Alkalihalobacterium alkalinitrilicum: one gene and its partner. The main gene of each other region encodes a partner of the protein of the gene in region 2 in a complex. Links are inferred from orthologs where the notes say so. Each region holds a gene or a part of one and is shown on either strand. Other genes may lie near its edges. The genes, in order: clpC and mecA.

The links.
Region 1: the proteins of mecA (region 2) and clpC are in contact, whole or in part, in a solved structure (PDB 3PXG), measured with the Bacillus subtilis proteins. The link is inferred for Alkalihalobacterium alkalinitrilicum from one-to-one orthologs.

What each region holds. Positions count from the first base shown.
Region 1 is NZ_KV917368.1:3,626,845-3,636,166, reverse strand. What follows is about bases 2,868-5,980. They hold clpC (ATP-dependent protease ATP-binding subunit ClpC), read left to right. Parts: upstream 2,868-3,259; coding sequence 3,260-5,701; downstream 5,702-5,980. Other genes in these bases: radA (DNA repair protein RadA), read left to right, coding at 5,972-5,980; BK574_RS17655 (protein-arginine kinase McsB), read left to right, coding at 2,868-3,240. In the rest of the region: BK574_RS17665 (CtsR family transcriptional regulator), read left to right, coding at 1,101-1,568; BK574_RS17660 (protein-arginine kinase activator protein McsA), read left to right, coding at 1,627-2,163; more of BK574_RS17655, read left to right, coding at 2,167-2,867; more of radA, read left to right, coding at 5,981-7,348; DNA integrity scanning diadenylate cyclase DisA, read left to right, coding at 7,354-8,427; BK574_RS17635 (PIN/TRAM domain-containing protein), read left to right, coding at 8,646-9,322. UniProt on the Bacillus subtilis protein: Competence gene repressor; required for cell growth at high temperature. Negative regulator of comK expression. May interact with MecA to negatively regulate comK.
Region 2 is NZ_KV917368.1:4,939,423-4,948,600, reverse strand. Bases 4,148-7,116 are described here. They hold mecA (adaptor protein MecA), read right to left. Parts: upstream 5,996-7,116; coding sequence 5,300-5,995; downstream 4,148-5,299. Other genes in these bases: spxA (transcriptional regulator SpxA), read right to left, coding at 7,094-7,116; BK574_RS23820 (TerC family protein), read left to right, coding at 6,369-7,046; cls (cardiolipin synthase), read right to left, coding at 4,148-5,059. Also shown: BK574_RS28130 (hypothetical protein), read left to right, coding at 11-187; pepF (oligoendopeptidase F), read right to left, coding at 303-2,117; BK574_RS23835 (competence protein CoiA), read right to left, coding at 2,249-3,430; more of cls, read right to left, coding at 3,548-4,147; more of spxA, read right to left, coding at 7,117-7,489; BK574_RS23810 (efflux RND transporter periplasmic adaptor subunit), read left to right, coding at 7,860-9,086; BK574_RS23805 (efflux RND transporter permease subunit), read left to right, coding at 9,083-9,178. UniProt on the Bacillus subtilis protein: Enables the recognition and targeting of unfolded and aggregated proteins to the ClpC protease or to other proteins involved in proteolysis. Acts negatively in the development of competence by binding ComK and recruiting it to the ClpCP protease.

The DNA of each region.
Region 1 (9,322 bases), 1.3 Mb from region 2 along the record:
TAGAGATGATGAGGTTGATAGGTCTCGGGTGGAAGCGTGGTGACACGTGGAGCTGAGAGATACTAATCGGTCGAGGGCTTATCCAAAACATAAAGCGTTGATATTCTTCTAGTACATTATCCAGTTTTGAGAGAATGACTCTCAATCATAAGCATCGAAGAACTTCGAAGCTTATCACAACTTAAAAAAGGATTTTCAGAAGCAAGAAGTTCGAGGAAGTGAAATTCTGAGGAGTGGAGCGTATCGGAAAGGTAACCGACTAAGTTCGTCACGTCCTGTGACAACGTCGGCACTAGTACATCCTGTACGTCGGAACACCGCAAGAATTGAAACTGACGAAGAAATTCGCAGCTTATCAAAAATCCTAATAGGAAATTGTTAGAAGCGAGTAGTTCGAGGCAGCAAGTTCACGAGTAGCGGAATGTACGTTTGAAGGGTACATGAGCAACGCAGGGAGCGCAGCCAACGAAGAAATGCGAAGCTTATCACAATTTTATAAGTCTAGTGGCGATAGCGAAGAGGTCACACCCGTTCCCATGCCGAACACGGAAGTTAAGCTCTTCAGCGCCGATGGTAGTTGGGGGCTTCCCCCTGTGAGAGTAGGACGTCGCTAGACACCAGGCACAATCCCATGTGGGTTGTGCCTTTTTTTTGTGAAAAAACATGAATAAGCTACAGGAGATGAAGAGCTTTTAGCTCAAAGAGACGCCGAGTTACGAAGGAAAGTAGAAAACAACGAAGTGTACAGTAATTAAATGATATTCAATCAGTTTAGGCAGTCAAAAAATTGTGACAGAAAAGATGGAATTGAGAAAAAAATTTTACCGAGTTGTGACAAAAAGTAAAACTTATTGATAAGACCAAACGAAATTCAACAAAATATCAACTTCCATAGAGGGAGAACCAACAAAGGGCGATGTATTTTTGTCTACTTTAAAAGAGGATTTTTAAGGGTTCGCCTCGAAAGTATTCTTACATACATAAATCGAATGAAATGAAAAAAATGGGCAATAATATTAGGTGTATGTGTTTGCAACTCTCAGTTATTTTTTTTATAATAAAGATAGTCAAAGATAGTCAAAGTCAAGGAGGGGGGCATGATGAGGAATACCTCAGATATTATTGAGCAGTATTTAAAAAATATTCTAACGAATAGTGATGGAGAGCTAATAGAAATTAAACGAAGTGAGTTAGCCAAACGCTTTCAATGTGTTCCATCACAAATCAATTATGTGATCAGTACACGCTTTACAATTGAAAAAGGCTATATTGTTGAAAGTAAACGCGGTGGAGGCGGGTACATTCGAATAATAAAAGTCAAAGCGCATAACCAAGCAGATCTCTTCGAACAAATGATGCAACTTATAGGTGATAGGGTGAGTCAAGTCCATGCCGAAGCCTTAATCTCGAGACTATACGAAGAAGGGGCAGTATCTAAACGGGAAGCGAATTTAATGTATAGTGTAGTTGATCATTCATTATTTAATACAACGAACCCCGTACTGCGTGATTATATTCGAGCAAATGTTCTTAAATCAATGCTCCAAACTTTAAAATATCGAGATTAACTAGTTTTTTCTTTCACAACACGTCCATACTTAATGTTTTAAAGGGAGAGGTGGTCAAATGATTTGTCAGGAATGCAATCAACGTCCTGCCACTTTACACTTCACTAAAATAATTAACGGTGAAAAAACAGAATTTCATATATGTGAACATTGTGCGAAAGAAAAAGGTGAGTATTTTCCTGGGTCAAATAGCTTTTCTATTCACCAACTATTATCAGGTTTATTAAACTTTGAACAACCGATTTCAAAAGGGCATACATCAGGAGCCTCATCAAAACAGTCTCTGACCTGTGACAAATGTAAAATGTCCTATGAACAGTTTGTCCGTACAGGCCGATTTGGTTGTGCAACATGTTATGAGACATTTAGTGATAAATTAGATCCCATTTTAAAGAAAGTCCATAGTGGTAATCATACTCATTCAGGAAAAATCCCGAAAAGAATTGGTGGTACGATTGAAGTTCGGAGGAAAATTAACTCCTTGAAAGAGGCTTTACAACGCCACATTACTAAAGAAGAATTTGAAGAAGCAGCTATTGTAAGAGACCAAATTCGTACTTTGGAAAAATCTGTGTTCAACCAAGGGGAGGAGTAATAAATGTCACTTGAACGTTTTATTAGTGAAGCTATTAGTCCTTGGATGAAAAAAGATGGTCCAGATTCGGATATTGTGTTAAGTAGTCGAATAAGATTAGCTAGAAACCTAAAAGATTTTACGTTCCCAATTTTAGCTACTATGGAGGAAGCAAATTTAATTGTTAACCACATTAGTACAAATTTATTAAAAAGCCCTTATAACTTTATAGGACCACTAGAACTTCTTCCAATGGATGATTTAAAAGCAAATGTTAAGAAAGTATTAGTTGAGAAGCATTTAATTAGTCCTCATTTATCAGAAGAATCAAAACATGGTGCAGTTCTTTTGAGTGAGGATGAATCCGTTAGCATTATGATTAACGAAGAAGATCATTTACGAATCCAATGTTTATTTTCTGGATTTCAACTAAATGAGGGGCTTGTTTTGGCCAGTGGATTAGATGATTGGATTGAAGAAAAACTGACCTACGCCTTTGATGAAAAGAGGGGTTACTTAACTAGTTGTCCAACAAATGTTGGCACAGGTTTAAGAGCTTCAGTAATGATGCACTTACCTGCATTAGTCATGACACAGCAATTGACTAAAATATTACCAGCGATCAATCAATTAGGACTAGTCGTTCGAGGAATTTATGGCGAGGGCAGTGAAGCGCTAGGTAACTTGTTTCAGGTTTCCAATCAAATGACACTTGGAAAATCAGAACAAGATATTGTCGAAGACTTACGTGCTGTGGTTATTCAATTGATTCAACAAGAACGAGCAGCGAGAGAGATGCTCTTACAATCGTCTAAAATCCAATTAGAAGATCGCGTGTTTCGTTCCTTTGGAATTCTATCGAATAGTAGAATTATGGAAACAAAGGAAGCGGCACAACGACTATCCGATGTAAGATTAGGGATTTACTTAGGTTTAATTAACGGTATATCAGGCAATATCCTTAATGAACTTATGATCTTAACGCAACCAGGATTTTTACAGCAGTTCGCCGGGGAAACGCTTTCTCCAAATCAGAGGGATGAGCGAAGAGCAGCATTAATTAGAGAACGTCTTAAACTTGAAGACGTACAGAAATAATCTTGGAGGTGTGTTGAATATGATGTTTGGAAGATTTACTGAAAGAGCACAGAAAGTATTAGCCTTAGCACAGGAAGAAGCAATTCGTCTAGGTCACAACAATATTGGGACTGAACATATACTGTTAGGACTTATTCGTGAAGGAGAAGGCATTGCAGCTAAAGCACTTCAAGCCCTGGGTTTAGGTTCAGATAAAATTCAAAATGAAGTAGAGACGCTAATTGGGACTGGTCAAGAAGGTACGAAGACTATTCACTATACTCCTCGTGCAAAAAAGGTGATTGAACTTTCTATGGATGAGGCACGAAAGTTAGGTCACTCTTATGTAGGAACTGAACACATCCTATTGGGATTAATACGTGAAGGAGAAGGAGTAGCAGCACGTGTTTTAAACAACTTAGGTGTTAGCTTAAACAAAGCACGTCAACAAGTTCTTCAACTACTTGGAAGTAGCGAGGCTTCGGGTGGTAATCAACAGTCTGGCACTACCGCTCATGCCAATACACCAACATTAGATAGTCTAGCTCGTGATTTAACGGCAATTGCTAAAGAAGAAGGATTGGATCCTGTTATTGGTCGAAGTAAAGAAATTGAGCGTGTGATCCAAGTACTTAGCCGGCGTACAAAAAATAACCCAGTTCTTATTGGAGAACCTGGTGTTGGTAAAACGGCGATTGCTGAAGGATTAGCGCAAGCGATTATTAATAACGAGGTTCCAGAAACCCTACGAAATAAACGCGTTATGACATTAGATATGGGTACTGTGGTAGCAGGTACAAAATATCGTGGTGAATTTGAAGATCGCTTGAAAAAAGTGATGGATGAAATTCGTCAAGCTGGTAATGTTATTCTATTTATTGACGAACTCCACACATTAATTGGAGCAGGGGGAGCAGAGGGAGCAATTGATGCTTCAAACATATTAAAGCCATCCCTTGCTCGTGGAGAATTACAATGTATCGGTGCAACAACATTAGACGAATATCGTAAATATATCGAAAAAGATGCTGCTTTAGAGCGTCGTTTCCAACCGATCCAAGTTAATGAACCGACAAATGATGAATCCATTCAAATTTTAAAAGGCTTACGTGACCGTTATGAAGCGCATCATCGTGTGACCATTACAGACTCTGCAATTGAAGAGGCGGTTAAACTTTCCGATCGCTATATCTCTGATCGATTTTTACCTGATAAAGCAATTGATTTAATCGATGAAGCTGCATCAAAAGTTCGCCTTCGTTCTTATACAGCACCACCGAACTTAAAAGAACTTGAAGGAAGATTAGAAGAAACACGAAAAGAAAAAGATGCTGCAGTACAAAGTCAAGAGTTTGAAAAGGCAGCTTCATTACGTGACTCAGAACAACGTTTACGAGAAGAATTAGATACTATGAAAAATGAGTGGAAAAAGAAGCAAGGGCAAGAAAATACAGAAGTTACAGTCGAAGATATTGCACAAGTTGTGACGAGTTGGACAGGAATTCCTGTATCGAAACTAGTAGAAGAGGAAACCGACCGTCTTCTTCGAATGGAAGAAATTCTTCATCAACGCGTCATTGGTCAAGAAGAAGCTGTTAAATCGATTTCTAAGGCGGTTCGCAGGGCACGTGCAGGCTTAAAAGATCCGAAGCGTCCTATTGGATCATTTATTTTCTTAGGACCAACAGGTGTTGGTAAAACAGAACTTGCTCGTGCAGTAGCAGAAACGTTATTTGGTGATGAAGATGCGTTTATCCGTATTGACATGTCTGAGTATATGGAAAAACACGCAACAAGCCGTTTAGTAGGTTCACCTCCAGGCTATGTTGGGCATGAAGATGGCGGACAATTAACAGAGAAAGTTCGCCGTCGTCCGTACTCAGTTATCTTATTAGACGAGATTGAAAAGGCACATCCAGAAGTATTTAATATTTTGTTACAAGTGTTAGAAGATGGTCGTTTAACCGACTCGAAAGGACGTACGGTAGATTTTAGAAATACAGCCGTCATTATGACGTCAAACGTTGGAGCAAGTACGTTACGTAAAAATAAATCATTAGGGTTCACTGTTGATAGTGAAGAACAAGAATATAAAGATATGAAAGGTAAAGTGATGAGTGAGCTAAAAAATAGCTTCCGTCCAGAATTTTTAAATCGTATCGATGAAATCATCGTCTTCCACTCGCTTGAAAAGAAACATATTCGTGAAATCATTACTTTAATGGCTGAGCAATTAGAAAAGCGTCTTGCTGAGCAGGGAATTCAGTTCGAATTAACCGAGGCTGCAAAAGATAAGATTTCAGATGAAGGGTTTGACCCAGAATATGGGGCGCGACCATTGCGAAGAGCACTCCAAAAACAAGTAGAAGATCGTCTATCCGAAGAATTATTAAAGGGTATGATCAAAAAGGGGCAAAAAGCGATTATCGATGTTAAAGATAATGAGCTTTTTGTAGAAACAAAAGAAAGTGCTCAAGTATAAAAAGGGATTTTATAAAGTCTGAGGAAGGAATTCTAATTTTCTTTAGCCCTTTTGTTTATCTTTTGCACACTGTTTAAGTAAGGAACTGGGGGAGTTGCTCCTTCAGTTCCTTTTCAATCGTAAACATAATCCATAAAGATTGATTATGGCTATATGCAGAAATTAATGAGGAAAACAATGGGGTTCATCGTGCTTAACGATACTCATGTTTTTCTAAAAACCATTCATGATACAATTACTATACGAGTAGGTTATAAAGAGGGGAACAGAATGGCGAAAAAGAAAACGAAATTTGTATGTCAAGAATGTGGCTACGAGTCGACGAAGTGGATGGGAAAATGTCCAGGGTGTCATAGTTGGAATTCAATGGTTGAAGAGTTTATTGAAACTGCAACAAAAGGGAGAAGCTTTGTAACAGGAGAGCGTTCTGAAACGTCTGTGAAGCCACAACCAATTACGAAAGTAGAAAATGAACTTGAGGAAAGAATTAGTACAGATATGAAAGAACTAAACCGTGTGCTAGGTGGAGGTATTGTTCCAGGGTCACTCGTATTAGTTGGAGGAGATCCAGGAATAGGGAAATCGACGATCCTACTACAACTATCCTACCAACTTGCGAAAAATTCTTATAAAGTACTGTATATTTCGGGTGAAGAATCGATGAAACAAACGAAGTTAAGGGCAGATCGTTTAGGTGTTTTAGCTGATCAATTGTATGTCCTGTCTGAAACCGACGTTGATTATATTGAAAAAGCTATTAATGATATTCAACCGACACTGGTGGTCATTGATTCCATTCAAACAGTGTTTCAACAGGATGTCACGTCGGCACCTGGAAGTGTTTCACAAGTTAGAGAGTGTACAGCTGCATTCATGCGTATTGCGAAAACAAAAGGGATTGCCATTTTTATTGTTGGACACGTTACCAAACAAGGTTCGATTGCTGGACCTAAATTATTAGAGCATATGGTCGATTCTGTTCTTTATTTTGAAGGAGAAAGACATCATACGTATCGAATATTAAGAGCAGTAAAAAATCGGTTTGGCTCGACAAATGAAATTGGTATCTTTGAGATGAAGGAAGGTGGCTTGGAAGAAGTCATTAATCCATCTGAAATTTTTTTAGAAGAACGAACAGAAGGAGCTGCAGGATCGACTGTTGTAGCTTCAATGGAAGGCACGAGACCAGTGTTAGTCGAAATTCAAGCCCTCGTATCCCCAACAAGCTTTGGTAATCCTAGAAGAATGGCGACTGGGATTGACCATAACCGTGTATCTTTATTAATGGCTGTATTAGAAAAGCGGGTAGGATTACTTCTACAAAATCAAGATGCATATTTAAATGTTGCCGGTGGCGTTCGTTTAGATGAACCAGCAGTTGATTTAGCTATTGCTCTAAGTATTGCTTCAAGTTTTCGAAATCAATCCACTCAACCAACGGATGTGATGATTGGGGAGGTAGGGTTAACAGGAGAAGTGAGACGAGTAGCACGGATTGAGCAACGAGTAAATGAAGCGGCCAAACTTGGTTTTCAAAGAGCAATCATTCCTCAAAAAAATATTGGAGGGTGGACCATCCCCAAAAATATTCAAGTCATTGGTGTAGAAACACTTGAAGATGCTTTAGATGTTGCACTAGGAGGCTGAAAAAGATGGAAGAGCGGAAAAAGGGTACCTTTATCACGGGTGTTTTGAAACTAGTAGCACCTGGCACCAAATTAAGAGAGGGTATTGATAATGTACTTCGAGCGAATACAGGTGGATTGATTGTCTTAGGGCATAATGCAGAAATGCAAAATATAGTAGACGGCGGTTTCTTTATCGATTGTGAGTTTTCTCCAGCCTATTTATATGAGCTTGCTAAAATGGACGGGGCAATCATTTTAAGTGAAGATGGTAAACGAATATTATATGCAAACACACAATTAAATCCGAATAACTCGATTTCTTCTAATGAAACAGGAATTCGACATCGGACTGCAGAACGAGTAGCAAAACAAACAGGCAAATTAGTTATTTCCATATCACAACGTCGTAATGTAATAACTTTATACCAAGGTGAACACCGCTATTCACTAAGAGATATTGGTGTCATCCTCACAAAAGCAAATCAAGCAATTCAAACACTTGAGAAATACAAAACAGTACTAGATCAAGGAATTACTAACTTAGGGGCGTTAGAGTTTGAAGAACTGGTTACTTTTCAAGAAGTATTTCAAGTCATTCATCGAGTTCAAATGGTGTTACGAATAAAAAACGAGATCTTGAACTATGTGAATGAGCTCGGAAGTGAAGGCCGTTTAATTACTATGCAACTAAATGAACTTGTTGCAAACATTGAGAGAGAAGCGCTTCTCTTATTAAAAGACTATGTTAAAGAACGTTCACAAGATGCTTTTGAAACATTAAGAGATTTACAGAAACTATCGAACGAAGAGTTGTTAGACGAACAACTTGTTGTAAAGTTATTAGGTTACTCAAAAAACTTTAACATACAAGAACAAACCGTTTGTCCGAGAGGATACCGCATTCTTTACAAAATTCCGCGTCTACCATCCTTAGTTATAGAAAACTTAATCGAAACATACGAAAATTTAAGTCATATTATGGTTGCGTCTATTAAAGAATTAGATGAAGTAGAAGGAATCGGCGAAGCGCGAGCAAAAATGATTAAGCAAGGTTTAAATCGTATCCAAGAACAATTATTTATTGATCGACATATATAAATTTATTTCGACAAAAAAAGAAAATTCGCTGTAAATTATTGACGAAAAGAATGTAAAGTTATATAATAGAAAGTTTTAAATTGACATTTAACAATAATATCTGTTACGGTTATTTGTATACTATATACTAAGTAACTATTGTGTGATTTTGTGGAAAATGTAATATGCTACGTTTCAAATTTAAAAGTTTGTCTATAATAATAAAAGGAGGTGAAATCATGCTAAAACGAATAGTCCAACTATTTTTTGTCCTAGTAGGTGGAATATTAGGGTTTCTCTTTATTCCTGAATTAATTGATATACTTAATTTAGGGGAACTGCCACCGTGGGTTATGAGTTCTTATGCAGGAGCTATTTTTGGAGCAATTATTATTTATCTTACTACTTTTTGGTTAGCTGATTATATTGTAGGTTTGATGAGGTTGATGGAAGAGGCCATTGTTAAAGCCCCGATAACAGATGTTCTTTTTGGGACGATGGGCCTTATTGTAGGTCTTATTGTAGCTTATTTAATTGGTATTCCTATTGACGCTATTCAAGTTCCTGTGATTAGTTCAGTTTTACCTATTTTTATTACTTTCTTCCTTGGTTATTTTGGATTTCAAATCGGATTTAAAAAGCGTGATGAACTTATTAATCTTTTTTCGATAGCTCAACGTAAAGACAAAAAGAAAGATGGAGATGCGGAAAAGGAACAAAAAGGGGCCAGGCTCAAATTACTAGATACGAGTGTTATCATTGATGGTCGAATTGCCGATATTTGTAAGACAGGATTTCTAGATGGTACGTTGATTATACCTGAATTTGTACTTGAAGAATTACAACATATTGCTGACTCTTCAGATGTATTAAAACGAAATCGGGGTCGGCGTGGCCTTGATATTCTAAACAAAAT
Region 2 (9,178 bases):
GGTGAGCGAAATGAGAAAGGTCTTATTAACCATTGGGATCTTCTTGATCATTATTAGTTTTTATTTCATGATTCTTGGATTAATGAACGTATTTCCCATTTTCATAGCTGCCCCTGCTTTATTTATTTCGGTGGTTTTTACATTAATTGTACTCAATGAACGCAATCGTTTTCGGGGGTTTCGTTAATTAATCAAGTATTTCCTCAAGGCCTTGAAGTGGGAGTCTTAGCTCCAGTTAAATGGGATAATATATGCCTGACCTAGAAAGAAGCTGATGCGCCAAGGCACCAGCTTCTCTTATGTTATTCAGCTTCTAGCAGCTTTTCCATTTCATCTAATGTTTGTTCAAATACTGTACAAGCTTGTTTGATTGGTTCGGCAGATGTCATATTTACGCCTGCTTTTTGAAGAACTTGAATTGGGTAATCTGAACTTCCAGCTTTCAAGAATTCCAAATATCGATCCACCGCTGGCTGCCCTTCTTCTAAAATTTGTTTAGATAAAGCAGTTGCTGCACTATAACCTGTTGCATATTGATACACATAGAAATTGTAATAGAAGTGAGGAATACGCGCCCATTCTAAACCAATTTCTTCGTCAATTGTAATTTCATCGCCAAAATATTTCACATTTAAATCATAATACGTTTTCGTTAATAACTCTGGCGTCAGCGCTTCACCTGCTGCCGCTTTTTCATGAATGCTCTGTTCAAACTCCGCAAACATCGTTTGTCTAAACACAGTCCCTCTAAAGCCCTCTAAAAAGTGATTTAATAAATAAAGCTTCTTCTTTTTATCATCGGTCGTCTTAAGTAAATAATCATTGAGCAAAGCCTCGTTTAAAGTAGAAGCTACTTCTGCAACAAAGATGGTATAGTCGCCATACGGATAAGGTTGGTTTTCTCGCGTATAGTAACTATGACAAGAATGTCCGATTTCATGAGCTAATGTAAATAGATTGTTCACATTATCTTGCCAGTTCATTAAAATATATGGCATCGTTCCGTATGCTCCTGAAGAATAGGCTCCACTTCGCTTACCTACATTCTCCTCAACATCGATCCAACGTTTTTCGTATCCTTCTTTAATGATGTTCACATAATCTTCTCCTAAAGGAGCAACACCTTTTAATACCAAATCCTTTGCTTCTTCGTAAGGGACTTCCATTTGTACATCTTTAACAAGTGGTGTATACAAATCATACATATGGAGTTCATCAACACCTAACACTTTTTTACGTAGCTTAACGTAGCGATGTAGTAAATGCAGGTGATCATTAATCGTTGACACTAATTGGTCGTAAACAATTTCAGGAATATGATTTTTACTTAAAGCTGCCTGTCTCGCTGAATCATATTTTCGCACATTCGCATAGAAAATGTCCTTCTTCACTTGCCCGCTCAAAGTACTTGCAAACGTATTTTTAAATTTATCATAGGTTTCATAAACAGCCTTGAAAGCGTCCCTTCTTACTCTTTGGTCTGACGATTCTAAAAAGCGGATAAAGCGTCCGTGTGTAATTTCAATCTCTTCACCTTTCTCGTCGGTTACTGTCGGGAACTTCAAGTCTGCATTGTTTAAGCTACCAAATGTAGAACTAGGAGTTTTAAGTGCCTCTGCTGCTTGAGCAAGAATAGCTTCTTCTGCTTCTGTTAAGACGTGTGGACGACTTTCATTAAGCTCCTCTAATGCATGTTTATATAATTTTAACCCTTCATGCTGCGCTATAAATTGGCCTAGCGTTTCTTCTGGGATAGATAAAATTTCAGGAGTCATATAGGATGCTGTTTGACCAAACTTTGCAGCTAATCCTTGAGCACGATCATTTAAGCCTTGATAAAACGAATTTGTTGTATCTTGGTCATAACGCATATGCGCATATGTATAAAGTTGATATAATTTTAATGAAAGGTCATCTTGCTGTTGCAATGCTTCGTACAACTGTTCAGCCGATTGTCCTAATGTTCCTTTATATTTTGCTAATTGTGGTAAGGCATTACTTATATTTGAAAACTCTTTTTCCCACTCTTCATCTGTTGCAAATATCGCTTCTAAATCCCATGTTAATTCTTTATCAATTTCCTCACGTTTCGGTAATGATTTTGTAGCTTTTGCCATAATTTATACCTCCATTGTTTCTCTAATTCCTTTTTTACAGTGATTACATAATCACTAAAAGGATGATTGTTATCTCTACTTAATATACGTTCTATATGGATAATAACATTCCTTTATTTACCCATTAATATTTAATTAATTTTTACATTCTTAACAAACTCTTCGTCTCTTTTAATCGCTTCTTCGATAGACTGTGGATATTTGATCTCTTTTACTCTAAAAAATTCTTTAGTTTTATTCCTTTTAATAAAACCAGAATGAAGGAGGAGTTGTAAATAAGACATAATCGCATACGAAAAATGTCCCTCATAATATGGGAGCGATCTAATTCTACAGATGTTCGTTTTTACCAACTCTTTTAAGTATCGATATACATCTTGAAAAGTAAATTTGTATTCAAGAGGAAAATTTAATAGGTAGATAAGGATGAATGTTTGCCATATATGTGGAGAAGTTTCAAACCATTGATGGTGTTTCGTTGGCCATCCTGCTTCAATCGGATATAACCAAGGAGAGATCTTGCGCTGTAAACAATAGTCATTAAAATATTTTTGCGTCCGACTTGGATAAGGCGTCACACTATAACGCCATTTCTTTTTTATTGTAATCCAATATAACTTCCAGTTATCGTCATAAACATCAACGTTACCTAATAACGATGCAAAAGAACAATCTTGGAGCCGTGTGATTTTTATTTGGGATAAGGCTGATTGTGACGAAAGAGAGGAGACATTTAGTAAGGAAAAAAATTGTTGCGTAGTGGAACAATAATAAAGTAGGAAGTTATCAAGCTGAACATGAGGTTGTAATGCTGCCCATTCGATCGGAGATAGTGAGAATAGTATTGAAGACTTACGAGTAAGTCGATTGCCGCCGTAGATCCAAATAGGCAAGATATCTTTTTCCAAGTAACTCCTCGTTCGTTTCTCAAATAATGAAAGGGGGATCGGTGAACATTGGTATTCAATTGCGTAATAGCGCTTTTGATAATGAATGAGGATGTCTGGTCTTTGATTTATCGAAGTTAAGTATGGTTCAAGTAACGCATGAATATTTTGGCTGATAAACCAGTGATAAAGTTGTTCTTTTCCTAACAAATGATAGTCTGATTCGGCTTCTAACTCAAGATTACAACTGACTTCACCATAATGAGCAAAATGCCATCGTCTTTTTGATCCTAGTTTTAGTCTTACTGACTTTTTACAAACGGGACAAACGAAGCGAAAGTTCTTGCGAAGTTTTTCTAATTGTTCTTTATTCCACCCCTTTACTAAATTAATTCTCTTTTTATCATTGGTATGTGCTACAAGCAAAGTCCACACTCCTTTCATATTCCACGAATACCTTCTACTGCAATGAGATAATCCCTTCTGTCTTTACTGGAATTTTACAAAACGAAAATAAAAACCCTTCTCCATAGAGAAAGGCCTTTACAATAACGGACTTGATAACCTAGATGTTGATTCTAACAAACGATGAATAATCGATCGTTTCTTAAAAATTTCATAGTCGAGTTGATTGGAATGTTCCAAATCAAAAATATAATCACTAACGAGCTTCGTCACACTTTTCGTACGATATAAAAATGCGTTGACTTCAAAATTAAGATGAAAGCTCCGCATATCCATATTCGCTGTTCCAATCGAAGCGATTTGCTTATCAACAATTACAATTTTACTGTGCATAAATCCACGGTGATACTCGTAAATCTTCACTCCTGCTTCTAATAATTCTGGAAAATAGGAACGTGAAGCATAAAAGACAATTCGTTTATCAGGACGATTCGGAACTAGAATTCGTACATCTACCCCACTTAATGCTGCGATCTTTAATGCACTTAAAATATCGTCATCAGGAATAAAATAAGGCGATGCAACCCAAATTGATTTTTTAGCGGAAACAATCATTGAAAAGTATAGCTTCTTAATGACCTCCCACTGCGTATCAGGTCCACTAGATATGAGTTGCACACCACCTTCGTCATTTCGATCAACGAGGACAGGTGAAAAATATTCTGGATCTAAAACAGCTTCCTTCGTAACATAGTACCAATCCTTTAAGAAGATAAGTTGTAAAGTTCGAACCGCTTCTCCTCTTACATACAAGTGTGTATCTCTCCAATAGCCAAAATACTGATCCTTCCCTAAATATTCATCGCCAATATTTAACCCGCCGACAAAGGCGACATGGCCATCAATAACGACGATCTTTCTATGATTGCGATAGTTAACCTTATGTGTAAAATAAGGTAACTTAACGGGAGCAAATGGCCTCAGTTCCACTCCTGCTTCCCGCAAGTCTTGTATATATTTTTTTGATAGTTTCCAGCTACCAACTGCATCGTATAAAAATCGAACCTTGACTCCTTCTTGCGCTTTTTCAATCAAAATTTCTTTAATTTCCTGTCCAAGTTCGTCATCTCGAACAATATAGTAAACAAGATGAATATGCCGTTTTGCCATTTTTAATGTTTGTAAAATATGTGCGAACGTTTCTTTACCATCTGTTAATACCTTCGTCTCTGTTGAAAAAGATATAGGGTTATTACCTAGTCGGTGCGCTAACCGAAACACTAATTGATGATGTCCACCCATTTTTTCAAGTCGTGATTCGTCTATTTGCCGATTTCCTTCAATATTTTCAAATGCTTGTTCATCCTGAATCGCTTTTTGAATAAATGACCTTTTTTTTCGATGATTTTGACCAAACAAAAGATAAAAGAAAAAACCAACGACTGGAAATACACCAAGTACCATTAGCCATGTCAACGTCTTTGACGGATGACGGTTCTCAAAAAAGATGACAATCGCAATAAAAAGGGCAGACAATGAAAAGATAATACTAGACGCCCCAACGATCCATCCTTCCATATAGTCCCTAAACAAATAGAGCACACTGATAATCAATAAAATAAATATAATTACATTTAACCTTGTTTTCATAATAATCTCCTTGAACGATCTAATACATCTGCAGAGACACACACCATTGAGTACATGTTAAGGGTCTACTTAATATTTAGCTAAATTTATATACTTATGTAAAAAGAAAAAGACTGACTCAAATGTAAAGTGTTACTCCTCCTAATCACAATACAATGAATATAGAAATAACCTATATATCATCATATGCGAAGAGCAAGGACACTTATGAGTCGGCCTCATCAAAACTCTAAACTACGATCACTCATTATTTGAGGAGTGTTTTAAACTAAAGTAATTACGTACAGTTGTTAATGCATCGTCTTTCATAACTAATTTTCCGTATTCTTGAATACGATAAATTGTAATTTCAGATTCATAGCCATACTCTAAAATTTGACTTAACATATCATCTTGTTCATCTTCATCGTACCGGTCATCATTAAAGACAACATGAAGGTAATATTTCCCCTCAAAATGATAAAGTTGATTTTCCATTCCTTCTGGTACAAAACTATGACTTAAGGCGATGAGATCTTCAAAATCTTCAAAACCTATCACAAGTTCAAGTATTTCATTATAGTCTTCATCTATGTCTTCCTCAGAATTACCGTTTCCAAACTGAGCGTCTAACATTTCAACTATATTTTGATCTACTGGTAAATCAGCCATTTTATCATTCGAAACTGGAATTTCTAATTTTACATGACCGTCTGAAATTTGACCTCTTGTTACAACAATTTCTAATCCTTTATCTAAAGCTTGTACTTGGATCCACAGTGGTCCTTCAAGCTCAAATTCTTCTCGATCATGCGCTTCACTCATCATTTCAAAGAAGAGTTCTTCGCTTCTTTCACGATTATACCAAATTTCATCCCGGTCAAATCCACGGGATTCAATATCCTTATACGTAATATAAAACTTAACTGTAGATTCATTCACTCTTTCGATTTCCATATATCTCTCCCTCCAGACATTATCAATAGAAGAAAGCCTTCTAAATTGATATTCATAGCTTCCAAACGACGTAATTCTAATAAATTTCAACTACTCATTGAGGGTGTATTGTAAATTAGAGTTTCTCTATATTACTTCTATTGTATGACAAAATGATCGGAATTGGAAATTAAAAAACGGACAATTTTACTTTTTTTTCTGAATTGTGCGTCAGCCCGATCAGTTTTCTGTTCTGAACTATTATTATGACGTATAGACTAGGAATAAGACAACCTTTCCACCTTTGTTTTAAGGCTATGCTTATTATTAAATACTTATTATGAGCGATTACGGTTTGTTTTGTCAATGAAACAGATAAGGATGATTGTTTAAAATGGATATGGATTTTATAATTTCCCTATTAACCATCATTGGTATTGATATCATTTTAGGTGGAGATAATGCGATTGTTGTTGCTCTTGCTTGTCGTAATCTCCCAAAAGAACAGCGCAACAAAGCTATCATTCTCGGTATCAGCTTAGCTCTATTTATTCGTATCGCATTAACCCTTGTAGCCGTTCAACTTCTTCAAATCCCTTATTTACTTGCGATTGGTGGTGCTTTGTTAATTTATATCGCTTACGATCTCATTTCTCAAATGGACAATGAACATAATGTACATAGTGGGTCCAATATATTTAGTGCAGTTAAGGCTATTCTCATTGCAGACTTTATTATGGGTGTAGATAATGTCATTGCAGTTGCTGGAGCTGCGCATGGGTATCCAGCACTTGTCATTTTCGGCTTAATCATTTCTGTACCTATTATTATCTTAGGTAGTAAACTGATCCTCTATTTCTTTGAGAGATTTCCATTTGTTATTTACATTGGTGCAGGTATTCTTGCTTTTACAGCTGGAAGAATGATCACTCATGAAGAACAGCTAGCACCTTTGTTCGAGAGCCATCCAATTATTACTATTATTTTTCAAGCAGCTGTCATTATCGGTGTTCTTTTAACAGGCTTTTTTAAACAACGCGGGTTATTATCATACTTCTATACAAAATATTAATTTAATGGAATATAAAAAGAGGCTGAACTATCAGCCTCTTTTTATATTTAGTTGACCATCTTTTGTGCTTCTAATAAGTGGAACGTTCTAACCTTCCTTGGTAAGAATCGACGAATTTCAGCCTCGTTATATCCAACTTGTAACCTTTTATCGTCAAAAATAATTGGACGACGAAGTAAACCTGGGTTTTCACTGATTAACTTAAATAAAGTTTGAAGCGGTAAAGCCTCTACTTCAACATCAAGATCTTGAAAGACTTTAGAACGTGTTGAAATAATTTCATCCGTTCCATCCTCAGTCATTCTTACGACCTCTTTCACTTCATCAATGGATAGTGGTGCGGCAAAAATATTTCGTTCCTGAAAAGGAATGTCATGTTCTTCTAACCAAGCTTTAGCTTTCCTACAAGATGTACAACTCGGTGATGTTAATAGGGTTACCATAAATGGACATCTCCCTTCAACAATGTATATCAACATCATTACAATTAATTTTTACTTACATTAAGCATTATACAATAATAATTCTAAATTGAATACCCCCATTTGAAAATAAATGTACATAGATTATACAACATGCTCATAGAGGAAACAGGCTTTGTTGACAGCAATAGCCTTAAAAAGTACATACTGAAACTTCTCTGATTTTTATAAAGTTTCCTTCTTAATTAGGAAATTGAAATGAAAATAACATAGTTGTTACATGATTGTCACATCATATGGAAGTACTCTCATTTTTCAACTAAAAATATAGATATTGAAATTTTTTAATAAGACTTTTAAAAACTGAGGATTAATAATAGGAGTGACCATAATGATTAAATATATATTTAATCGATTCACAGTTTTCGTTTTTCTCATTGTCTTCTTTGTAGGTTGTGGTACAGATGATATTACGAGTGATAGTACCGAAAGACAATCCTTGTTAGTATCTGTAGAACAAGCGGAACAATCAACCATTCGGCAGTCATTAGAATTAAATGGACAAATGATCCCTAAAGATCAAGTCCCTCTTTTTACTGTTACACCGCTAGAAGTCAAAAATGTACATAAAAGTGTTGGTGACACTGTAAAAAAAGGTGAATTGTTAGTCACGCTAGATACAGAGTTAGCAAGAGAACAAGTGAATCAAGCAAAAAATGCGGTCGCCGAATTGGAAAAAACGCTTGAACAAGCTAGAGAGTTAAATCGGACAGCGCAAAATGAAATAAAACAATTACAAACTCTTCAACAAGAAATGCAACAATCGTTAAATACAACAAGAAGCACTCTTGAAAATCTTGATGAAGAAAATGCTGATGTTGCCTTGCTTGAATTTATTCGTAGTTCTTTAGAGTTAAGTTTAAAGCAAGCGGAGCTTTCTCAAGCAGCTGGAAATCTTCAACAAATACCTGCGATTAATACAATGGAACTAGAAATCCAACTCGAAACCGCTAAGCAGAATGTCCGACAGGCCGAAAAAGGGTTACAAGCCACCGAATTGACTGCACCCATCACAGGTATTATTGCTCAAATGGAGGTCACTGTTGGACAAATGGCTGTCCCTAATTCTCCCATCGCAGTCATTGTTAATTTAGATCCTGTTATTGCTATGTTTTCTGCAAACAGTTTTCAAATATCTAAACTTCAGCAAGGTATGGATGTAGATATTACGATTAACGGGCTCAATGAAACGTTTCCGAATTCTATTACAACAGTATCTCCTGTCATTAATCCACAAACGAATACGTTTACGGTTGAAGCTGAGTTAGAAAACCCTGACCTTTTGATAAAAGGTGGAATGCGTGCGACAGCAATGGTTGATTTAGGCACAATTGATGAAGCCATAGTCATTCCAATCGATAGTGTTTTATATGAAGATAATAAAGCCTATGTGTATAAAGTAGCTGATACATCTGTCGTTCGCCAATCGGTCGAACTCGGATCACGGGAAGGAAATCTAATTGAAGTACTTGAGGGAATTGAAGTAAATGATTCGGTTGTCACAACTGGAAAAGAACGTTTAACAGAAGGTGCACAAATTACGATACGAAGCGAGTGAAACATAACATGAATATTGCTAAACTATCTGTTCTGAGACCAGTAGCGATGGGTATGGTCATTTGCCTAGTCATCATACTCGGTATCGTTTCT